Regions from separate parts of the Afipia sp. GAS231 genome, predicted to be linked through region 2. Evidence: predicted binding sites of a transcription regulator. Region 2 holds the regulator's gene; each other region holds the start of a gene.
What was found. Region 2 encodes LexA, which represses DNA repair genes until DNA is damaged. Its sites were predicted from a motif close to TGTTCNNNNTGTGTTCNG; they were not measured.
Positions count from the first base shown of each region.

Region 1: parE (DNA topoisomerase IV subunit B) is a predicted target of LexA. The motif match lies at 2,160-2,177, and genes of this name have one in related genera.
Region 3: BLS26_RS14625 (DNA recombination protein RmuC) is a predicted target of LexA. The motif match lies at 972-989, and genes of this name have one in related genera.

Region 1 is NZ_LT629703.1:7,292,783-7,300,785, forward strand. It holds gene parE (DNA topoisomerase IV subunit B) at 102-2,159, opposite strand; gene BLS26_RS34185 (hypothetical protein) at 2,375-2,752, opposite strand; gene BLS26_RS34190 (DedA family protein) at 3,001-3,531, shown strand; gene BLS26_RS34195 (MBL fold metallo-hydrolase) at 3,695-4,684, shown strand; gene BLS26_RS34200 (FMN-binding negative transcriptional regulator) at 4,988-5,674, shown strand; gene argC (N-acetyl-gamma-glutamyl-phosphate reductase) at 5,671-6,660, shown strand; gene BLS26_RS34210 (bifunctional 2-polyprenyl-6-hydroxyphenol methylase/3-demethylubiquinol 3-O-methyltransferase UbiG) at 6,673-7,266, shown strand; gene BLS26_RS34215 (MAPEG family protein) at 7,279-7,677, opposite strand; gene BLS26_RS34220 (alpha/beta hydrolase) at 7,749-8,003, opposite strand, start outside.
Region 2 is NZ_LT629703.1:266,433-274,435, forward strand. It holds gene BLS26_RS01180 (S41 family peptidase) at 1-390, opposite strand, end outside; gene BLS26_RS01185 (GNAT family N-acetyltransferase) at 560-1,045, shown strand; gene BLS26_RS01190 (NADH:flavin oxidoreductase/NADH oxidase) at 1,046-2,215, opposite strand; gene BLS26_RS01195 (hypothetical protein) at 2,277-2,615, opposite strand; gene BLS26_RS01200 (HAD-IA family hydrolase) at 2,748-3,380, shown strand; gene glp (gephyrin-like molybdotransferase Glp) at 3,400-4,611, shown strand; gene lexA (transcriptional repressor LexA) at 4,815-5,522, shown strand; gene BLS26_RS01215 (hypothetical protein) at 5,757-6,179, shown strand; gene BLS26_RS01220 (hypothetical protein) at 6,248-6,475, shown strand; partial or broken gene BLS26_RS01225 (ComEC/Rec2 family competence protein) at 6,589-8,003, opposite strand, start outside.
Region 3 is NZ_LT629703.1:3,075,423-3,083,425, reverse strand. It holds gene BLS26_RS14625 (DNA recombination protein RmuC) at 1-941, opposite strand, end outside; gene def (peptide deformylase) at 1,112-1,639, shown strand; gene fmt (methionyl-tRNA formyltransferase) at 1,769-2,701, shown strand; gene truA (tRNA pseudouridine(38-40) synthase TruA) at 2,701-3,438, shown strand; gene dapE (succinyl-diaminopimelate desuccinylase) at 3,571-4,737, opposite strand; gene BLS26_RS14600 (DUF805 domain-containing protein) at 4,730-5,344, opposite strand; gene dapD (2,3,4,5-tetrahydropyridine-2,6-dicarboxylate N-succinyltransferase) at 5,471-6,316, opposite strand; gene BLS26_RS14590 (pyrimidine 5'-nucleotidase) at 6,523-7,215, opposite strand; gene BLS26_RS14585 (DUF1036 domain-containing protein) at 7,352-8,003, opposite strand, start outside.

The DNA.
Region 1 (8,003 bases), 560 kb from region 2:
AAGCCGCAAAAACGGGCAGAATCCGGGCTCAATCCGCCTCGGATCCGCGAAATGGCGTGAAAAAGCCGGTTCTTGGTGGTTCTTGGTGGTTTTTGGCGGGACTAGACGTCCAGCAGGTCGTCGCTGGCGAATTCGGCCTTGTCCGAGATGAAGGCGAATCTCGCTTCGGCCTTGGTGCCCATCAGCCGTTCGACCGAATCGGCGGTGCCTTCGCGGTCGTCGGCCAGCAGCACCACGCGCAGCATGGTGCGCCGGGCCGGATCCATGGTGGTTTCCTTGAGCTGCGCCGGCATCATCTCGCCAAGACCTTTGAAGCGGCCGACATCGACCTTGGCGTTGGCGTTGAATTCGCTCTTCAGCAGCGCGTCCTTGTGGGCGTCGTCGCGGGCGTAAACCGTCTTGCTGCCATGGGTGAGGCGATAGAGCGGCGGCACCGCCAGATAGAGATGGCCTTCGTCGATCAGCCGCGGTGTCTGGCGGTAGAAGAACGTGATCAGGAGCGAAGCGATGTGCGCGCCGTCGACATCGGCGTCGGTCATGATGATGATGCGCGAGTAACGCAAATCTTCTTCGCGGTATTGCGCGCCGGTGCCGCAGCCGAGCGCCTGCATCAGATCGGCGAGCTGGGCGTTGGCGGTGAGCTTGTCCCTGGTGGCGGAGGCGACGTTGAGGATCTTGCCGCGCAACGGCAGGATCGCCTGGGTCTTGCGGTCGCGTGCCTGCTTGGCGCTGCCGCCGGCCGAGTCACCCTCGACGATGAACAGTTCAGAGCCTTCGGTTGCACTGTTGGTGCAATCCGAAAGCTTGCCGGGCAGGCGCAGCTTCTTCACCGCAGTCTTGCGCGAGGTTTCCTTCTCGGCGCGGCGGCGCAGCCGTTCGTCGGCGCGTTCGATGACGAAATCCAGGAGCTTGTTGGCCTGCAGCGGATTGCCCGACAGCCAGTGGTCGAACGGGTCCTTGATCGCCTGTTCGACGATGCGCTGGGCCTCCGCGGTGGCAAGCCGATCCTTGGTCTGGCCCTGAAACTCCGGTTCGCGCACGAACACCGAGAGCATCACGGCAGCCCCCACCATCACGTCTTCCGAGGTGATGGAGGAAGCGCGCTTGCCCTGGCCGTTGCGCTCAGCATGGTCTTTGAGGCCGCGCAGCATGGCGCTGCGCATGCCGGATTCGTGGGTGCCGCCATCAGGCGTCGGCACGGTGTTGCAGTAGGAGGAGAGGAAGCCGTCGGCGTCGGCGGTCCACGCGACCGCCCATTCGCAGGCGCCGTGCCCGCCGTTGCGGCCCGATTTGCCGGAGAAGATATCCGGATGCACCAGCGTGTCGGCGTGAATGGCGGCGGCGAGATAATCCTTCAGGCCGCCGGGGAAATGAAACTCATCCTCGGCCGGAACGTCCTCGATGCCTTTCAGCAGTTCGGGATCGCAACGCCAGCGGATTTTGACGCCGCCGAACAGATAGGCCTTCGAGCGCGTCATCTTGAACAGACGCTGCGGCCTGAACGCCGCCTTGGCGCCGAAGATATCGGTATCCGGCTTGAAGCGGATGGTGGTGCCGCGGCGGTTGTTGACCTTGCCGAGGTCTTCGAGCTTGCCCTTGGGGTGGCCGCGCTCAAAGCTCATCTTGTAGAGCTTCTGGCTGCGGGCGACCTCGACTTCGAGCCGCGAGGAGAGGGCGTTGACGACGGAGACGCCGACGCCGTGCAGGCCGCCCGAGGTCTCGTAGACCTTGGAGTCGAACTTGCCGCCGGAATGCAGCGTGCACATGATGACTTCGAGCGCGGATTTCTTCGGGAATTTCGGGTGCGGATCGACCGGAATGCCGCGGCCGTTATCGGTGACCGTCAAAAATCCGTCGGTGCCCAAATGCACCTCGATGAAGGACGCATGCCCCGCCAGCGCCTCGTCCATGGCGTTGTCGATGACTTCGGCGAACAGATGGTGCAGCGCCTTTTCGTCGGTTCCGCCGATATACATGCCGGGGCGGCGGCGCACCGGCTCGAGCCCTTCGAGCACCTCGATATCGGCGGCGGTGTAGGCGTCTTCGGCGCCACCCGAGCGGGAGGCGGCCTTCGCGGGCGCGCGGCCCTTGGCGTCAGGCGCCCCAAACAAGTCGTTGGCAGTCTTGGCTTTGGCGTTTGATTTCAATGCTTTGGACATGGTTCTTTATGTGTTGCGCGCGACATGGCGCAGCGAATCGGTTTCCCTGACTATGCCATGGATGAGCCAAGATAGTGACGGCAGGGCAGCCACGGTTCGCTGCGGCCGCGGGGTGTAGCGCTGAAGCCCAGCAGTCCCGCAAGGTCCTTTGCCAAGGGTGCAAACGACTAAGCTACCGGTCGAGGATCGCAGGCTGGTGTTTGAAGGGGCAGCTATCAGGTGCCCGGCGGACGCTGTCCCTGGAACTGGATATTACATTTCTTCGCAATCGAGGCCTGCTCGACTGCAACCATCTGGCCCTTCATTTGAGCGAGTTCGGCAGCCGTTTGCTTGTCACCGCCGACAAAGAATGCTGCTGGCCAGAAGATCACGACAGCCGCCGCCGTTGCTAAGCCGTCCTTGGTGCGCTGACTGTCTTGTGCGCCGGACAAGTTGGCGGCTCTGGTCGAAATTGACTGGGCCTCCATTGCCAGCTGCTGGCAGGTATATGATTGATAGGCCACCGGTGAGACATAGGCCGGAGTAATATCAGCCGCAGAGGACGCACATCCCCCAAGCGCGGCGGCGAGCGCCACGATTCTCAATTTATGCATCGATTGTTTCCCCCAAAGGCATTCAAGCGCAACCGACGGTGGAGAGCAAGCCCGCGTCCGGCAAGGCCGCGCCCGCCGAAACGGCCGCAGCCGGTGAGTTGAACCCTGCCGGGAAGTGCCTGCGACCCCGTCATCAACCGTATTCACGGCCCGTGTCCGCCTTTGTGACTTGATGTCACGCAACCGGCTAGCGTACCTGTCCTAGGCTGTGAACCCGGGGCATACGGGGCGGGGAAGGCATTCAAGGAATGGAAGATTTTGCGCGCGCCCTGACCGACTTCGTGCGCGACCATCAGGGCTGGGCCGCGCCGATCGTGCTGGCGCTGGCGTTCGGCGAGTCGCTCGCCTTCATCTCGCTGCTGATCCCGGCCTGGGGGGCGCTGGTGGCGATCGGCGCCTTGATCGGTGTGACCGGCATCAGCTTCTGGCCGGTCTGGATCGCCGGCGGCATCGGCGCAGCACTTGGCGACTGGGTCTCCTACTGGTTCGGCTTTAAATACAAGGAACAGGTCGCCCAGATGTGGCCGCTGTCGCGCTTTCCCGAGATCCTGCCGCGCGGCGAAGCCTTTGTGCGGAAGTGGGGCGTGCCCTCGATTTTCATCGGCCGTTTTTTCGGGCCGCTGCGCGCCTCGGTGCCGCTCGCCGCCGGGATTTTCGAGATGTCGTACTGGCAATTCCAGATCGCCAATTTCGTCTCTGCGCTGGTCTGGTCGGCCGCCCTTCTGGTGTTCGGCGACGTGATCGGAAAACTTGCCGAATGGCTGTGGCGGGTGGTTTGAGAGCGAAAACGCTCTGCCGGAATAAGCCTGCGATACAGGGGTTAGCCGACAAGACAGCGTCATCGCATTACCGGTCAAACGCTGCTAAAAATGACGCTGACGACATCAAAAAACGCGGGAAAAGCCGCTGACAGCATCGATCGTCTCACAGGGAGGACACCCCATGGAATTGACACGACGTCACGTTCTGGCCGGCGCTGCCGGCATCGCCGCTGCGCCAATGTTGCCGGCAATGTCAGCCAATGCGGCCGCGCCGATGGCCGACAAGCAGGCGCCGAGCTTCTATCGCTACAAGGTCGGCGATATCGAGGTGAATCCCATTTTCGACGGCTCGACGACATTTCCGCTGGCCGAAAGCTTTATCCCCAACGCCAAACTGGACGATGTCAAAGCGGCGCTCGACAAGGCGTTTCTGCCTCAGGACAAGATGACGCTCCTGTTCACGCCGCTTGCCATCAAGACCGGCGGCAAGGTGGTTGTGCTCGACACCGGCATGGGTCCCGACGGATTTGCCGCCAGCAAGGGCACCAACGGCCAGTTCCAGACCAATCTGATCGCTTCGGGGATACCGCTCGAGGCGGTTGATACCGTGGTGATCTCGCATTTCCATGGCGATCATATCAACGGGTTGCTGACCGCGGACGGCAAGCTCGCCTTCCCGAACGCGGAAGTGTTGGTGCCGGCCGTGGAATGGAAGTTTTTCATGGACGACGGCGAGATGAGCCGTGCGCCGGAAGGCCGGATGCAGGGTGTTTTCAAGAACGCCCGGCGCGTTCTCGAAGCAGGGCTGAAAAAGAAGGCCACGCCTTACGAGTGGGGCAAGGAAGTCGTGCCGGGATTGCTCGCGATGGAAACTCCCGGTCATACCCCCGGACATACGTCCTATGTGCTGTCTTCCGGCGCCGACAAGGTCTTCATCCAGTCCGATGTCACCAATCATCCGGCGCTGTTCGTTGCCAATCCGGGCTGGCGTGCGTTCTTCGACCAGGATGCGGCGATGGCCGAAGCCACCCGCCGCAAGGTCTACGACATGCTGGCCGCTGAAAAAATGCGGGTTCAGGGCTTCCACTACCCGTTCCCGGGGCTCGGCAACATCGTCAAGGAAGGCAGCGGTTACCGGCTGGTGCCCGCCCAATGGAGCCCGGTGATCTGACGCGAGAGCGTCATTCCGGGGCGCGAAGCGAACCCGGAATCTCGAGATTCCGGGTTCGATGCTTCGCATCGCCCCGGAATGACGGCGAACCAGCCTTGACGAAAACCGGGCGCGGCCTTATAGCCGCGCCCATGATCAACGCCTCGACCATTCTGACCGCTCGCCGCCGCCGCATTCTCGCGGTATGGGCGGTCGTCTGCGTTTAAGATAGTCGCCTCTGCCGCCGGATCCGGTCCCGCGGCTTCTCACTTTCCAAAAAACGCGGTCTGATCTGGTGGCTCCTACGTCAAGCAGGAGTTTCACATGTATACGCCTCCGATGTTCAAATCCGATCGCGCCGCAAGCCTTGCGTTTGCGCAAACGCGCGGCTTTGGCCTGGCCTGCGCGTGGGATGGCATCAAGCCGATTGCCTCGTCGCTGCCGTTCTATCTTTCCTTTGCCGATGACGGCACGCCGCGCGCGTTGTTTCACGTCGCCCGTCACAATCCGCTGATAAAGCTGGCCGACGGGACCACGTCCTGGTTGCTGGCGGTCAGCGGCGCCGACGCCTATGTGTCACCCGACTGGTATGTCTCGCCGGATCAGGTGCCGACCTGGCTCTATCAGGTGGTACATCTGACCGGCACGGTGCGGACCTTGTCCGACGATGAACTCGCCGAGCAGATTGAAACGCTCAGCGCCAAGTTCGAGGACCGGCTGTTGCCGAAGAAGCCCTGGGTGTCGTCGAAGATGACGGCCGGTCGTCTGGAGGCGATGAAGAAGGCGATCGTGGGTATGGTGATGACGGTGGATAGCATCGAAGGCAGTTTCAAACTGAACCAGCACAAGTCGGACGCCGACTACACCGCGCTGACCGAAGCCTTGGCCGTGCAGCCGGAGGCCGATGCCCATGTGATCGCGGGCCTGATGCGTGAATTGCGTCCGCAGGCTTTCGCCGCAGACGCCGCTCAAACCAATCAAACGATTTCGCCTGAAAGGAACGCCCAATGAGCCTCACCGATACCAAGTCGCCGCAAGGTCAGGCCCAGACCACCGGCGCCGCAAAGAAGCCCGTCGTATTCGTCGACGGCGGCTCCGGGACCACGGGTCTCGGTATTGCCGAGCGGCTCGGCGCGCAGAATGACGTGACGGTGGCGAGCATTGCCGACGACAAGCGCAAGGATCCGGAAGCGAAGAAGGCGCTGATGGCGGAAGTGGATCTGGTGATCCTCTGCCTGCCGGACGATGCCGCCAAGGAGACGGTCAAGCTGATCGACGGCATGGGCAATGCCGCGCCCAAGGTGCTGGATGCCTCGACCGCGTTTCGCGTTGCGCCCGACTGGACTTACGGCTTTCCGGAACTCGCAGCCGACCAGGCCGACAAGATCCGCAACGCCCGGAAAGTCTCGAATCCCGGCTGCTATCCGACCGGGGCGATCGCGCTGTTGCGGCCGCTGGTCGATGCCGGTCTTGTCCCTGCGGACTACCCCATCACCATCAATGCGGTGAGCGGCTATTCCGGTGGCGGCAAGACCATGATCGCCAGTTTCGAAGACGGCACCGCGCCTTCCTTCGAACTCTACGGTCTGGGTTTTGAGCACAAGCATCTGCCGGAGACGCAGCTTTACTCGCATCTGACGCGGCGGCCGATCTTCGTGCCGTCGGTCGGCAACTACCGGCAGGGCATGCTGGTGTCGGTGCCGTTGCATCTCGACACGCTGCCGGGCAAGCCTGACGGCGCTGCGCTGCAGGCGGCGCTGGCGAAGCGTTACGCCGGGAACAAATACGTCTCCGTCAAGCCGCTCGACGACGCGACCAGGAACGGAAAGCTCGAGCCGGAGGCGCTGAACGAAACCAATATGCTCGAGCTCTATGTGTTCGCCAGCGTGAAGCACCGGCAGGCGGTTCTGGTGGCGCGGCTCGACAATCTCGGCAAGGGCGCGTCGGGTGCTGCGGTGCAGAACATGCGGCTGATGCTGGGTCTTGCGGACAGTTGAGGAAGCCGGCCGGTGGACGAAGACACGCTCCAATTCTACCGGCGCAACGCCGAGGCCTATGCGCAGCGCGAGATCACCTCGCGCCACGCGCGGATGGCGCGGTTTCTCGAACCGCTGCCGCCGGGTGCGGCCATCCTTGAACTTGGATGCGGTGCCGGCGGCGATACCGCGGAAATGCTGGCGAGGGGTTTCGACGTTCGTGCGACCGACGGGTCACCGGAATTGGCCGACATCGCCGCGAAGCGTCTCGGCCGTCCGGTCGAGACGCTGCTGTTCGGGGATCTCAATGAAGTCGAGGCCTACGACGCGGTCTGGGCCAATGCCTGCCTGTTGCACGTTCCCCGCGATCAGCTTGCCGACGTCCTGGCGCTGATCTGGCGCGCGCTTAGGCCCACCGGATATTTCTACGCCAGCTACAAGGCAGGCGACGCCGATGGACGCGATACGCTCAATCGCTACTACAATTACCCGTCGCCGGACTGGCTGCGTGCCACTTACGCGCAGGCAGGGAAGTGGAATTCACTGGATATCGAGAGCGGCGAAGTCAGGGGCTTCGACGACAAACAGGCTTCGATGCTGTTTGTCGTCGCCCGGAAGGACGCCTGAACGCAGGATTGCTCAGACGATCTTGAAGATCGCCAGCGCCAGCACAGCCTGGGCGATGAAGCCGACGGTGAAGGCCAGCGTGCGGAACACCGGCAGGCCGAGCGTATAGACGATCAAGTGCGCGACGCGGGCCCAGAAATACACCGCACAGGCGAGCACGGTCCATTTGGTGGAATAGTCGGCCGCGTTGAGGATCAAAACCAGCGGCGCAAAAATGATGAGGTTCTCGATCGCATTGTCATGTGCGAACATCAGCCGGTTGGCCCATTCCGCATGCGGCTTGTCGTTGCGCGACGGGTTGGCCATGGCGCCGCCGAGGCCGCGCACCTGGCAGCGATTGAGTATGTAGGGGACCCACAGCACGCCGGTCAAAATCACGGTCAGAGTCAGCCAGAACAATTCACGCGTCATTGGTTCCCCCTTGGATGATTTCGAATCCCGGCACGGGATTGATTGCTTATACCGAACCGCGCGAGCGAACGCTACGCGCGAACCCGGACATAGCTGCCGGGCGCGTCCTCGATCGGCGGCATCGCCTCGGAGCCGACCGCGCGCGCCGGCACCCGCTCGGCGTCGAGCCCGTCGAGCCATTGCAGCCAGTCCGGCCACCACGATCCCTTGTGCTCGGTGGCGCCCTTGATCCAGTCGGCGAGCTTGATGTCCTTGATGTTGTCGTTGGTCCAGTACTGGTACTTGCCGCCCGCCGGCGGGTTGACGACGCCCGCGATATGACCCGA
Region 2 (8,003 bases):
GCCGGCCTTGGCTGCCGGCGTATCGTCGATCGGCGTCACCACCTTGACGAAGCCGTCTTCCATCGTGACCTCGATGCCGAGCCCGCCGAACTCGCCATGCGTGGTCTCCTGCATATCGCTCCAGCCCTTGGCGTTCATGTAACGCGAATGCGGATCGAGCGAGGAGATCATGCCGTTGATGGCGCCCTCCATCAGCTTGCTGTCGTCGGGCTTCTCGACATAGTCGGTGCGGACGCGCTCGAACACGTCACCGAACAGGTTGAGTTTCGAATAGGTGCCGGACTCGACCGCAGCCCTCGCCGCCGTCGCCAGTTGCTGAGGCCCGGCAACCAGAAGGGTCAGGCAGACGCCCGTGGCCGTGCCCAGCAGAAAGGTAATGTTCTTGCGCATCACGAGCGGTCCTTTTTTCGGTATAAGCGGCCTGGATTCACGCGGTTCCCGTGAATCGGCGTCCTGATCCGGCGAGCGCCAACACACCCTGTCATTTTGGTCGGATCAAGGCAGTTCCGGACCGGGCCACTACGGACCTTTCGGGGACCTCGGTGGAACGGGTGCATTAATGAGCAATGACAACGAGGTGCGGATCGAGCTTGCCCTGAACGCGACCGACGAGGTGCGCTTGCTGATCGGTGAGCTTGAGGCCGTGCTCGCGGCCGAGTATCCGCCGGAGCAGCGGCACGGATTGGCGCTCGACGCGATCTTTCAACCCCACGTCCGGTTCTTCGTTGCAACATTCCATGGCGCGGCGGTGGGGTGCGGCGGTGTCGCGCTCTTCCCCGACTTCGCCGAGGTCAAGCGCATGTATGTGCGGGACACCGCCCGGGGCCAGGGAGTTGCCGACGCCATTCTCGCGCGCATCGAGCAGGAAGTACGAAGTGCCGGACTTTCCCTGCTTCGTCTGGAAACAGGAACGCGCCAGATCGCGGCGATGCGGCTCTATACGCGAATGGGGTTCCGGGAGTGTGCGGCGTTCGGCGATTATGCGCTGATGGCGCCGAGCGCCATTGCGAACAGCGTGTTCCTTGAGAAGCAGGTCGGCACGTAGCTATGGCTTGCCCGCCTTCTGCAGCCCGTTCTGCCAGGTCGAGGGCTGGGTGCCGAAGCCGCGCTTGGCGCGGGTGCCGAGCCAGTAGCCGAACTGCGGCGGCACGTTGCGGAATGGCCCATCGACGCCGAGCTTCAGCGCCGCATCCATCGGCCAGTTCGGATTGTTGAGGATCTCGCGGCCGACTGCAATCAGATCGGCCTGCTTGTCGCGCAGGATCTGCTCGGCCTGATCGCCATGAATGATGAGGCCGACCGCCATGGTCATGATATCGGCGTGGCGCCTGACGTATTCCGACAGCGGCACCTGGTAGCTGTACTTGATTTCCTTGCCCAGGATCGGCGCCATCTCGGTGATGCCGCCCGATGAGCAGTCGATGACGTCGACGCCTTTGGTCTTCAGCGTCTTGGCCAGCCGCGCGCTCTGTTCCGGCCCCCACCCGGCATTGTCCTCGACCGACAGGCGGACGAACAAAGGTTTGTGATCGGGCCAGTGGGTCCGCACCGCTTCAGTGATTTCGGTGATGAAGCGCATCCGGTTGGCTTCGGAACCGCCATATTCGTCGCTGCGCTGGTTGGAGCGCTCCGACAGGAACTGGTGCACGAGATAGCCGTGCGCGCCGTGCAGCTCCAGCACGTCGAAGCCGGCTTCATGCGCGCGCCGCGCGGCATGGCCCCAGGCCTGCACCAGGTCTTTGACCTCCTGGCGTTCCAGCGCCTTCGGCACCGGCCATTTCTCGCTATGGGCAAGCGCACTCGGCGCCATCGGCGACCAGGCGTCCCAATCCTCGATGTCCGGCGAGCGTTGCAGCGGCCGGTCGCCTTCCCACGGCCGCGTCGCACGCGCCTTGCGGCCGGAATGTCCGAGCTGGATGCCGGCCACGGAATTTTGCTGCTTGATGAATTTGGCGAGACGGCTGAGCGGCTCGACAAAGGCATCGTCCCAGATGCCGAGATCGCCGACGGTGCCGCAGCCGCGCCGCTCAACCTTGGTCGATTCCACCACCACGAGGCCAGCGCCGCCGGCGGCAAATTTGCCGGCGTTCATCAAGTGCCAGTCGGTCGGAAAGCCCTTCACCGCCGAATACTGATGCATCGGCGGCACCACAATGCGATTGCGCAACTCGACGCCGCGGATCGACATCGGGGAAAACAGCAGCATGTCCGACATTTCTTGTTCCTCCCTGGCCGACATCCTGGTTCCGGTGTGTGCCGGGCGGCGTCCGCTATTTTTATCTGGCGGCTGCGGTACCGGTCTTGGTATCGGCCGGCTTGGTGTCGGACGTCTTGGCTTTCGGCTTTGCCGGCGCGGCTTTAGCGGCTTTCGGCGCGGCGTTGTCGCTGCGCACCGTTCCCCAGGGATCGGTGCTCTGCTGGGCCGGAATATTACCCAGCGACCGCTGATAGGCCCTCTCGGCTTCCTTCTCGGCCGCAATTTCCGATGGCGTTTTGGCCTTGTCCTCTTCGCCGTATTTTTGCATGGGCTTCTGCTGGGCCGCAGCGGGGGCATTCATGGCGATCGCCAACGCGATCAAGGCGACGGGGGCAACAATTCGGCTGAAGATGCGCATACGACCACTCCCAAGACGTTCGGTAACGCTTAGCACAGCTCGCGCGCCGGCTTAAGTGTCGGATTGCGCGAGGGAGCCCCTTGACGCCACCCCGGCGTTGCCCGGAGCGATACAGTTTTGTAAACGAAAACCATGAACTCCGTCGCCCCCAACTCCGCCGACGTGCTGCTGCTGTTCGACATCGGGCGCGTCGTGCTCGACATCGATTTCGGCAAGGTTATGGCAAGCTGGGCAGGCCACGCCGGCTGCACGCCGGCCGAGCTCGCCAGCCGCTTCGTCGTCGACGACAGCTTCAAGCACCACGAGGTCGGCAGGATCGACGACGCCGCGTTCTTCCAGAACCTGCGCAGCTCGCTCGGCATCGGCATCTCGGACGAGCAGTTTCTCGAAGGCTGGAACGCGATCTTCGCCGGCGAAATGCCCGGCATTGCGCCTTTGTTGGCAACGGCCGGGAAACGGCTGCCGCTCTACGCCTTCTCCAACACCAATCCGGCCCATGTCGCGCATTTCTCGCGCGCCTATGCCGACGTGCTCAGCCATTTCAGCGAAATATTCCTGTCCTCGACCATCGGCTTGAGAAAACCCGACGCTAGAGCCTATGATCATGTGGTAAAGGCGATCGGCGTGCCGGCGTCGCGAATCCTGTTCTTCGACGACGTCGCCGCCAACATCGAGGGCGCGCGCTCGCGCGGCCTGGCTGCTGTCCACGTGACATCGACGGATGACGTGGCAAAGGCACTCACCGCACTTGGGATCCAGCTTTGAAATCTGAGAGGATTTGCCCGTGGCCTTGATGCCGGTTGCCGACGCGCTTGCCGCCATTCTCGCGGGCGCCGACCCGCTGCCCGAGGAAATGGTCGCGCTCGATACCGCCTGGCATCGCGTGCTGGCGCACGACGTCGCCGCCCGCCGCACGCAGCCGCCGCAGGCGATGTCGGCAATGGACGGCTACGCGGTACGCGCCGCCGACGCCTCTAACCTCACCGCGCGGCTGAAGGTGATCGGCGAGGTCGCCGCCGGCCGCCCGTTCGAGCGCAAGGTCGGCGCGGGCGAAGCGGTGCGGATTTTCACCGGCGGTGTCATCCCCGATGGCGCCGATGCCGTCATCATCCAGGAAGACACGACGGTCCAGGGCGATCACATCGGCATCACCGAGGCCGCGGTCACCGGGCGCCATATCCGCCCCGCCGGGGTCGATTTCCGCGAGGGCGACGTCTTGCTTTCGGGTGGCAGCCGCCTCACCGACCGCGATCTGTCGCTCGCCGCCGGCATGAACTATCCGGAGCTTGCCGTGCGCCGCCGTCCCAAGGTCGCCGTGCTCGCCACCGGCGACGAGCTTGTCATGCCGGGCAACATCCCCGGCCCCGGGCAGATCGTCTATTCCAACGGCTATGCGCTGCGCGCGCTGGCGCGGGCCGAGGGCGCCGAGACCGTCGATCTCGGCATTGCCGCCGACACGGTCGCCGCCACCACCGAAGGCATCCGCCGCGCCCGCGATACCGGCGCCGACATCCTGATCACCACCGGCGGGGCGTCCGTCGGCGACCACGACCTCGTCAAGCAGTCGCTGGAGGCCGAGGACGTCGCCATGGCGTTCTGGCGGATCGCGATGCGGCCCGGCAAGCCGATGATGCATGGACGGTTAGGGGCGATGCGGGTGATCGGCCTGCCCGGCAATCCGGTCTCGTCCTATGTCTGCGGTTTCCTGTTTCTGGTGCCGTTGATTCGCGCGCTTTCGGGCCGCAAAAACATCCATCACGTCAGGGAGCCCGCGCTGCTCGGCCGAGATCTTAGCGCCAACGACCAGCGCGAAGACTATCTGCGCGCCCGCCTCGAGGAGCATGCCGACGGCACGCTGACGGCGGTACCGGTCAATCATCAGGACTCGTCGCTGCTTGGAAATCTCGCTGCGGCACGGGCACTTCTGATACGTCCGCCGTTTGCGCCGGCGGCTCAGAAGGGCGCGCCTTGCGAGGTCCTTCGGCTGCCGGGGTGAAGCCCTGCGCGACACCTGCTGCCAAAACCCGGCCCACGTTCACCCCAAATTAAGTGGTTGCGGAACACATATCGAACATATAGTGTCCGTTCATGATTTGTTTCGAGAATTAGTGTCTACCTGGGGAGTTTTTTGAACTCCCGGGAATCCAGACCTGAAGTCTCGAAACCGGACGAACGCCGCCAACCGGGGGAATGCTCGCGATGCTTACGCGCAAACAGTACGAACTTCTGCGTTTCATCAATGAACGGCTGAAGGAGGCCGGGGTACCGCCCTCGTTCGACGAGATGAAGGACGCGCTCGACCTGCGTTCGAAATCCGGCATCCACCGCCTCATCACCGCGCTGGAAGAGCGCGGCTTCATCCGCCGCCTGCCCAACCGCGCCCGCGCCATCGAGGTCATCAAGCTTCCCGAACTGGCCGGCAGCGGTAACGGCAATGGCCGCCGCGGCTTCACGCCGAGTGTCATCGAGGGCACGTTGGGCAAGGTCCGCACCGCCAGCGCCGCCGCCGAGGATGACAGCAACCGCCCGGTCTCCGTCCCCGTGATGGGCCGGATCGCCGCCGGTACGCCGATCGAGGCGCTGCAGACCCGCAGCCACACCATCAGCGTGCCGCCCGACATGCTCGGAAGCGGCGAACATTACGCGCTCGAAGTGCGCGGCGACTCGATGGTGGACGCCGGCATTCTCGACGGCGACATGGCTCTGATCCAGCGCAACGAGACCGCCGACACCGGCGATATCGTGGTGGCCCTGATCGACGAGGAGGAAGCCACCCTGAAGCGCTTCCGCCGCCGCGGCGCCTCGATCGCGCTCGAGCCCGCCAATGCCTCCTACGAGGTCCGCATCCTGCCGCCGAACCGGGTCCGGATTCAGGGCAAGCTGATCGGGCTGTACCGAAAGTATTGATCGGCGCCCGTCAGGCGCCGGCCCCGACATCGACCAATGCCCCGGCCGTCGGCCGGGGTTTTTTGTTGCGCCTTTGGAACCAAGACGCGTTAGCGCGTTTGTGATGGAAGGCACCGGCGTGGAGCCGCAGAATTGCCCCGAAGGCGGACGAGGCTCCGCGCCAATGTCCACTCTGATAGAGGCCTGTGCCTCCGAGAGACACGGGTCAGCTATCTCAATCGAGGGAGCCATCCGATGTGTGACTATAGTCTGCACGCCGTGGCATCGCGCCCCGCCAAAGTCGGAGAGACGCTGATCACCACCACCTTCCGCGGTACGTCGACCCGCGGCTTTGCATCCGAAAACGAACTTGCCGTCGCGGTCTGCATGCTTCCCGGCACCGAGCTCGCGTTCGCGCGAGAGGTCAAATATGACAACCGCTGGATCTGGACGCGGACGCTCGACTGGCGGGTCGGCGTTTTCAACCATATCGAGCCTGAGACGCCCGATCGTCACCACGATGCGATCGAATTTCCGGACGGAAGCCGCGTGCTGGTGACCCAGTTGTGCGAAGGCCAGCACGTCACCGTGCTGCAACTGCCGGTGCTTACGCCGGCCGTGGAACGCGCGCCTGCGGCCGTTGCGCCGACGGCGACGACCTCATTTTTCATCGGCTGAGTCCTGCGGATGAAACACTTCGCCGGCCACAGCCGGCGGAGTGACACCGACGAATTGGGGAGCGAGCGGTGGTCAACAAGGTTACATGGCAACGCGCCGGACGCGTCACCGAGCCTGGCCGCTACATGTTCAGGTTCGGCTGGCTGACGGTGAGCGCCGACGATCTCGCGATCTGGCGGCAGTATCCGGAAGCCGCCTTCACGCTGGTCTACCTGCCCTCGGAGCCGGATGCGCCGGAAGAGTTTCATCTCGGCGCTTTTGAGCTACCGACCAGCTCCGCGCCGAGCGAGCATTGACGCAGAGCCTTTTCGGTTCTGATTGAATCAGAACCGGGCTCTACTTTTTTGTTTTGACGCGTTTTCTCTACGCGAACCGGCGTCCACTTCGCTCGAAAACGCTATGGCGCACCTCACTCCTCCGCCTGCAGGTCAGCGTCCGACGGCGTCGCATCGACGGCGCGCGGCGACGGCTTGCGCGGCGCCAGCACGGCGCTGTCGGTTTCGCCGTCCTCGGCGATCGCCTTTGACCAAGGACGGTCGATCCCTCCAGGTTTGACGGCGTCGACGACAAATCCGTCGCGGCCGCGCCGCAGCGCCAGCGCGCCCTGCCGGCGCAGGCGCTCGGTGTCGATCACCGACGCGGCGCAGCCACCAGGCGGCTGCCGCATCGTCACGATCAGCGCCGTGCGCTCGCAATCATCCGCCAGCGCCTCGGGCCGCTGCGCCCATGCGACCAGGGCGCCATTAGACGATGCGGTCACGCAGCCGTTGTCGTCGCAGGAGACGCCCTCACCGAGTGTGGCGTCGTCGGCGGTTCGCACATCGGCATCCCCCGCCAGCCACTCCCGGACCAGGAAGGCATCCTTGGAGCCTTTGGCGGCCTGCATCAGATGCAGCCGCCCGTCCTGGCCGCGTACGCCGACATGGCGGCCATCGGCGGACACCAGGATATCCGGCTGAGGCAGCCGCGCCGCCCACACTGTCGCGACCAGCAGCAGCGCCACGCCGGACCAGCGCAGCGGCGTGCGCAACAGGCCGAGCAGGATGATGCCGGCACTGGCGGCAATCAGTGGACCGATGCCGAACGCCGGCACCCGGCCGACTGCCCCGGGCAAGCCCGCAACCCACTGCGTCACCGAGATCATCCAGTCGATGCCGAGCCCCATCAGCCACCAGAAGAAGCCGTCGAAGCCGAACGGCATGGCGACCAGACCGAGCAGGCCCGCCGGCATCACCACCGCCGAGACCACCGGCATCGCCGCGAGATTGGCCAGCACCCCATAGGGCGTCACCCGATGAAAGTGAAACGCCGCGTACGGCGTGGTCGCGAGCCCCGCCACCAGCGAGGCCAACAGCAGCACCATGATTTCACGGCCGCCCCACAGCGCGACGCGCGCGGTCGCGGAATGTTCTGCGGTGGCGAACAAACGCGGCATGCCGATCTGCACCAGCGCGACCAAACCCAGCGTCGCCGCAAACGACATCTGAAAGCTCGGATGTACCAAAGCCTCCGGCGCGATCGCGAGCACGATCATGGCCGCGACCGCGAGCGTGCGGAAGGTGACGGCGCGGCGGTCGACCATGACCGCGATCAGCACCACCGCGGTCATGAAGAACGACCGTTGCGTCGCGACCTCGGCGCCCGACAGCAGCAGATAGAAGGCGGCGGCCACAAGGGCTGCCGCCGCCGACCATTTCTTGATCGGTTAGCTCGCGGTCAACGCCGGAAACAGTGCCAGCAGCGCCCGCACCGCAAAGAACACGACGCCGGCGACCACAGCCATGTGGTAACCCGAGATCGACAGCACGTGGCCGAGGCCGGAGA
Region 3 (8,003 bases), 2.8 Mb from region 2:
GCGGCGTCGCGCATCCGCGCGTCCTTCAGGATCTGCTGCATCACCTGGATCGCCAGCATCAACAGCGAGGGCGATACCAGCACGACACGGGCGCGGTAGGCCTTCTGGATCACGTCGTCGAAACCGTCGTGGATTTCGGCGTAGACCGATTCCGACGGCACGAACATCAGCGCGGTATCCTGGGTCTCGCCGGTGATCAGGTATTTCTCGGCGATGTCGCTGACATGCTTCATGACGTCGTTGCGCAGCCGCTGGGCGGCGAATTTCTTCTCGTCGTCGGTGCGCGCGTCATGCAGCGCGGTGACGGCTTCCAGCGGAAACTTGGCGTCGATGCACAACGGCCGCTGGTCGGGCAGGAACACCACGCAATCCGGCCGCTTGCCGGTCGAGAGCGTGTGCTGGAATTCGTAACTACCCATCGGCATGCCGTCCTGGACGATCGCCTCCATCCGCGCCTGGCCGAAGGCGCCGCGCGACTGCTTGTTGGCGAGCACGTCGCGCAACGTCGTCACCTGCGACGTCAGGTCAGTAAGATTCTTGTGCGCGTTGTCGATGATGCCGAGCCGCTCGTGCAGCACGCGCAAGCTATCCATCGTGTTGCGGGTGGTCTGCTCCATCGACTGGCCGACGCGGTGGGTCACCGAATCCAGCCGTTCGTTGACCGCACGCGCCATCTCGGCCTGGCGGCCGGCCAGCGCCTGCGCCATGGCGTCGACTCTGCCGGTGGACTGGTTCTGCGCCTGCAGCATTTCGCTGAGGCGCTCCTCCAGTTCGTCGGCGCGGATCGCCTGCGCCATCGCCAGTTCCGCACCGCGGCGGCCCGAACGGGCAATGACGATGGCGATCACCAGCAGCAGCACCAGCGCGAGCGCGCCAAAGCCGATCAGGGCCTCACCAACGTGAATCGGCAGGTCGCCGACGATGAAAAGAATCTCGTTCATGCACGCCTTGTAACCGATTCGGGCGCCATAGCGAACGAAGAGGGAACATTTATGGTTAACGGGAGGTTGATTTTCGTGGTTAACAAAACCCTAAAAATCATGGTTAAGGCCGCCTTAACAGGTTCGTCGGCGCATTGACCCCGGCAAACCGGCAGCTTAAATCGCGCGATATGGCACTTAGAGAAATCATCATCCTGCCGGACAAGCAGTTGCGGCTCGTCTCCAAACCCGTCGAGAAGGTGACGGCGGAGATCCGCAAGCTTGCCGACGACATGTTGGAGACCATGTACGACGCGCCCGGCATCGGGCTGGCGGCGATCCAGGTCGCGCAACCGCTGCGGTTGATCACCATGGACCTCGCCAAGCGCGATGAGGACGGCGAGACCACGCCACGGCCGCGCGTCTTCATCAATCCGGAAATCGTCTCGTCGTCGGAAGAGCTGTCGGTCTACGAGGAGGGCTGCCTCTCGATCCCCGAATATTACGAGGAAGTCGAGCGTCCGGCCCAGGTGCGCATTCGCTTCACCGACCTCGACGGCAAGGTGCACGAGGAAGACGCCGACGGCCTGTTCGCCACCTGCATCCAGCACGAGATCGATCACCTCAATGGCGTGCTGTTCGTGGACTATCTATCGAAGCTGAAACGCGACCGCGTGCTGAAGAAGTTTACCAAAGCCGCCAAGCGCGCGGTGGAGTAGGCCTCGCTGTCATGCCCGGGCTTGACCCGGGCATCACGCCTTCCTTTCTTGCTGTGTCAAAGACGTGGATGGCCGGGACAAGCCCGGCCATGACGGAGTAAATTGAACGTCCGCAGGACACCCAACTAAATGCCTCTCCGCCTGATCTTCATGGGCACGCCCGATTTCGCGGTGCCGACGCTGCTGGAGCTCGTCGCCCATGGCCATGAGGTCGTGGCGGTCTATACCCGCGCGCCGAAGCCGGCCGGCCGCGGCATGAAACTGCAACCGACGCCGGTCGAGCAGGAAGCGCGGCGGCTCAATATACCGGTGCTGACGCCGAAGACGCTGAAGACCGCGGAAGCGCTCGACGAATTCCGCAAGCACCAGGCCGATGCCGCCGTCGTCGTCGCCTACGGCATGATCCTGCCGCAGGCTATTCTGGATGCGCCGCCGCTCGGGTGCTTCAACCTGCACGGCTCGCTGCTGCCGCGCTGGCGTGGCGCGGCGCCGATCAACCGGGCCATCATGGCCGGCGATGCCGAGTCCGGCGTGATGGTGATGAAGATGGATGCCGGCCTCGACACCGGCGACGTCGCGATGGCCGAGCGGCTGGCGATCACGGACAAGATGACGGCGTCCGACCTGCACGATGCGCTGGCGCCGCTCGGCGCCGACCTGATGGTGCGCGCGATGGCAGCACTGGCGCGCGGCGGATTGCAGTTTGCGAAGCAGAGCGAACAAGGCGTCACCTACGCCGCCAAGATCGATAAATCAGAAGCGCGGATCGGCTGGAACAAATCGTCGCACGAAGTGCTGCGCCACATTCACGGGCTGTCGCCGTTTCCCGGCGCGTGGTGCGAACTCGCGACGGATGGTGAGCCGGCGCGTCTGAAGATCCTGCGATGCGAACCGGCCAAGGGGCAGGGCGGGCCGGGCGATGTGCTCGACGATCGCCTGACGATTGCCTGCGCCGACGGCGCGATCCGGATTCTGGAACTGCAGCGTGCAGGCAAGGCGCCGATGAAGTCGGCGGATTTCCTGCGCGGCACGCCGCTGAAGCCGCCGGCGCGGCTCGCCTGATGCCGCGCTACAAACTCACCATCGAATATGACGGCACGCCGTTTTCCGGCTGGCAGATCCAGGACAATGCACCGACGGTGCAGGGTGCGCTCGAGACCGCGGTGAAAGCCATCTGCGGCGAACAAGTGCGTGTCCATGGTGCCGGCCGCACCGATGCCGGCGTGCATGCGCTGGGGCAGGTCGCCCATTGCGATATCCAGAAACCGTTTCCGCCTGGGCGCCTGCGTGACGGGCTGAATGCACATCTGCGCCCGCATCCGATCGGCGTGCTCGCAGCCGATATCGTGCCGGATGATTTCGAAGCGCGCTTCTCCGCGATCAAGCGTCACTATCGCTATCGCATCACCAACCACCGCGCCAACCTCGCCGTCGATATCGGACGGAGCTGGCGGGTGCCGCGTCACCTCGATACCGACGCGATGCATGCCGCAGCGCAACGGTTGCTGGGCAAGCACGATTTCACGACGTTTCGCGACACCGAATGCCAGGCGAAGTCGCCGGAGAAGACGCTCGACCAGCTCGACGTCATCAGGGACGGCAACGCGGTTGATATCGTCACCTCGGCGCGCTCGTATCTGCACAGCCAGGTGCGCTCGATGGTGGGCTCGCTGGTCTGGGTCGGCGAAGGCCGCTGGAGCGCGGATGATCTCTCGGCAGCCCTCGCCGCCCGCAACCGCGCCGCCTGCGGCATCGTCGCGCCGCCGGAGGGGCTGTATCTGGTGAAGGTGGATTATTGATGGTCGTCATACCCCGCGAAGGCGGGGTATCCAGTACTCTGCGGCTTTGGCGATTGACCGAGAGTTCACCGCGTACTGGATCGTCCGCCCCAGTGCGCAATGGCGCACAAGGCGGACGATGACAGCGGCGGTCTATCCGAAATACCGATCCAGCACGCCGCGATAGATCATCGTCAGTTTCTCCAGATCCGACACCGGTGTGCGCTCGTCGATCTGGTGCATGGTCTGGCCGACCAGGCCGAATTCGATCACCGGGCAATAGCTGGCGATGAAGCGGGCGTCCGAGGTGCCGCCGGATGTCGAGAGCTCCGGCTTGCGGCCGGTGACCTCTTCGATCGCGCTGACCGCGAGGTCGGTGAAGGCGCCGGGCTTGGTGACGAACACGTTGGAGTTGGAATACTCCCACTTGATGTGGGCGCGGATGCGATTGCCGCAGGCCTTTTCCAGGCGCTGCTCGACCAGTGCGCGCAGTGTTTCCTGGGTGTGGTGATCGTTGAAGCGGATGTTGAATTTGGCGCGCGCCTGCGCCGGGATCACGTTGCTTGCGGTATTGCCGACATCCACCGAAGTGAATTCGAGGTTCGAGGCCTGGAACTGGGCGCTGCCGTGATCGAGCGGCTCGTCGGAGATCGCCACGATCAGCCGCGAGATATCCGGCACGGGATTCGCGGCGCGATGCGGGTAGGCGACATGGCCCTGCACGCCGTCGACATAGAGCGTGCCGGACAGCGAGCCGCGGCGGCCGATCTTGATGCAGTCGCCGAGCACTTCGACGTTGGAGGGTTCGCCGAGCACGCAATGGTCGAATTTTTCGCCGCGCTCGGCCACCCACTTCAGCAGCTTGACGGTGCCGTTGACCGAGATGGCTTCCTCATCACCGGTGATCAGAAACGAAATCGATCCGCTACCGTCTTTTCGCGGCTTGCCGCCGTTGTCGGCGAGATATTGCAGCACCGCGGCAACGCTGCAGGCGATGCCGCCCTTCATATCGACCGCGCCGCGGCCGTAGAGGAAGCCGTCGTTGATCTCGCCGGAGAACGCGCCGTGGCTCCAGGCGGCTTCATCGCCGACGGGCACTACGTCGGTGTGGCCGGCAAAGGTGATATGCGGCGCTGTATTACCGAGCCGGGCATAGAGGTTGTCGACGTCCTCGGTGCCGGGCTCGCTGAAGGTGACGCGATGCAGCTCGAAGCCGGCGGCCTTCAGCAGGTTTTCAAGGACACCCAATGCGCCGGCATCGGCGGGGGTAACGGACGGGCAGCGGACGAGGTCGCGCGTGATCGAAACAGCATCATTCATAGCCCGGCTTAACACGCCAAACCGGCGGCGGGCCAGCCTTGTGCGGCACCATTTCGATCTCGCTCATCTGCTCCCAGCGCGGCCGCGTATCGATCGGCGCCAGCGGATTGCCGCCGAACCGGTTGGTCTTGCGCGAGCCCTTCAGGCAGTAGAGCTCGACAAAGGCCCAGATGCAGAAAATGAAGGCCAGCACGCCGATAACAAGGCTGAGATAGGATTTGTTGGGCAGCCAGTCGGCCAACTCGTTGTAGAAACCTGGAAGCGCCACCAGCGGGATCGCCCACCAGGCGCTCTTGTCGCGGTCGTGAAGGCGCTTGATCGCGGTCGCGAAGTAAACCCAGAACAGCAGCACTGAGCCCGCCGCTTCGAATAGCGGAACCGGCAGCTCCGCCAAAGACCGCGAACGATAAAAGCCGGGATCGAATATCCTCAAGAGATAGTCGAGGCCGAAGCCGATGTTGCGGGGGTGACCCCCGAGGAGGACGATCAATCCCGACGTCAGCATGGCGAGAAACAGCATCCAGCAGATGACGATCAGGCCCGCGAGCCACAATTTGGCGCGGTTGATGCGGCCTTCGAAACGGAAGAGATACCAGACCCAGTCCATCGCCCGACCTCCGGACGGCGGTACTTTCCGCGGTCCGGTACATTGGTCGCGGCAGCGGGCGGAGGGTTCGAAACCGGGGCGAATCCGGCCCGTTTTTCGGGCCGGATGCGCCAAAAACGGCTGGTATTAGTCCCGCAGCAGCTCGTTGATGCTGGTCTTGGCGCGGGTGCGCTCGTCGACGCGCTTGACGATGACGGCGCAGGCCGTCGACGGGCCGGGCTGGCCGTTCTTCAGCGGACGGGCCGGCAGCACGCCGGGAACCACCACGGCGTATTCCGGCACTTCGCCGATGAAGGTTTCGCCGGTGTCGCGGTCGACGATCTTGGTGGAGGCGCCGAGGAACACGCCCATCGCCAGCACCGCGCCCCTGCGTACGATCACGCCTTCGGCGACTTCCGAGCGCGCGCCGATGAAGCAGTCGTCCTCGACGATCACGGGCTCGGCCTGCAGCGGCTCGAGTACGCCGCCGATGCCGACGCCGCCGGAAATGTGCACGCGCTTGCCGATCTGCGCGCAGGAGCCGACCGTCGACCAAGTGTCGATCATGGTCGATTCATCGACATAGGCGCCGAGATTGACGAAGGACGGCATCAGCACGACGTTCTTGGCGATGAAGGCCGAGCGCCGCACGATCGCGCCGGGCACGGCGCGGAAGCCGGCATCGCGAAAGCGGTTCTCGCCCCAGCCCTCGAACTTCGAGGGCACTTTGTCCCACCACGACGCCTTGCCGGGGCCGCCCGGAATTGCGCTCATGTCGTTGAGGCGGAACGACAGCAGCACCGCCTTCTTCAGCCACTGATTGACCTTCCACTTGCCGCTGGCCTCGCGCTCGGCGACGCGCACCTCGCCCTTGTCGAGCAGCTCGAGCGCATGATCCACGGCGTCGCGAACTTCACCCTTGGTCGCGGTCGAAATGCCGTCGCGGGCTTCGAACGCAGTGTTGACGGTGGATTCAAGCGCGGACAGGGACATCGGGATTTCCTTAGGGCGTGGGATATTGGGGCAAAGCCGGGGGCTTTTTCGGGATTTGGCGGGGGAGAGTCAAGGCTACACCGTCGCCCCTGCGAACGCAGGGGCCCATAACCACAGGCTTCAGTTGTAATTGAAGGTATCGGGCATCTTGGCCCCTTCAGCTTGCACGGCGTATGGGTCCCTGCGTTCGCAGGGACGACAGCGAATTACGCCAACCGCTGCAAAAACCCGGTCAGATCATCCGTGACATGATCGACATAGTCAGCATCGCGGCCTTCCAGTTCCCAGTCCTCGCGCACCACTTCCTTGGCGCCGTCGGGCACCACCAGCACCGTGGTCATGCCGAGTTCATGCGGCACCACGAGGTTGCGGGCGAGGTCCTCGAACATCGCGGACTTTTCCGGATTCACACCGTGGACACGCAGAAACTTCTGGTAGGTCTGCAGCGCCGGCTTCGGCTCGAGATCGGCGGCGATGATGTCGAACACCGCTTCGAAATGGTCGCCGATGCCGAGGCGATCCAGCACGGCGCCGGCATGATCGGTCGAGCCGTTGGTCAGGATCAGCTTGCGGCCGGGAAGTTTGGCGATCGCGGCCCCCATCGCCGGGTTCGGTTCTAACGGCGAGTGATCGATCTGGTGCACGTAGGCGAGGTAGTCGTCGGCATGTACGCCATGCAGGGTCATCATGCCGCGCATGCTGGTGCCGAAGCGCTTGTAATAGTCCTTCTGGATCACGCGGGCTTCTTCCGCGGAAATCTTCAGGTAGGCGCTGATGAACTCGCCGATGCGGGCGTCGACCTGCTGCCACAGATTGACGTGGTGCGGATACAGCGTGTTGTCGAGGTCGAACACCCAGGTGTCGATGTGATGGAACGTGCGGGGGGATTTCGTTTTCATCGTGTCCCGTCCGCTGTCATGCCCGCGAAGGCGGGCATCCAGTACGCCGTGGCCTCTGCCGTATTCGCTGACGTCAGCGAATACTGGATCACCCGCCTTCGCGGGTGATGACAACGGAAATATGTGAAAGGCATCGTCACGGCAGCGCAAACCGCAGCGTCTTGCCGCCGCCGGACATGTCGACGGGGGCGAAGCCGATCGGGGCGAGGCCGCGGCTGCCGCAATCGCTCTGCTCGGTGAATTCGAACTTGCTCTCGCGGGTGCAGAGCTCTTTTCCGCCGCCCCAGTTCAGCGGCCGGTCCTTGATCTTGATGGCGCGGTTGTCGCTGTCGACCGCTTCGGCAAAGCTGAACACCTGTTTCGGTTGGCCGGTGACGTCGGGGTGCAGACACTTGCCGGGATCGATACGATACCAGCCGCGGCTGGTGATGGCCTTGCCGTCGTCGGTCGCGACCGCGGCCACGATCTTGTGCGGCGTGTCGTTGCACCAGGTCAGCCCGGTGGAAGAAGGCGTCTGCACCGCGTCGATCATGGCGGTGAAGAAATTCGGCGACTGCACAATGTCGGGGCTAAGCCCGCGGCTCTTCAGGAATGCGCTGAGCGCTCCTTGCGTCTTCGGCCCGTCGACGCCGTCGATCGGGGCGGCGTCGTAGCCCGCGATCACCAGCAGCCGTTGAATGCCGGCCAGCCGCGCCTGCTCGTCGTCATATTCGGAATCCTCGGCGAGGTAGGCGACCATATGGCCGTCGTCGGTCGACGTCGGCGTGATCTGGGTGAACGGCGCCGGC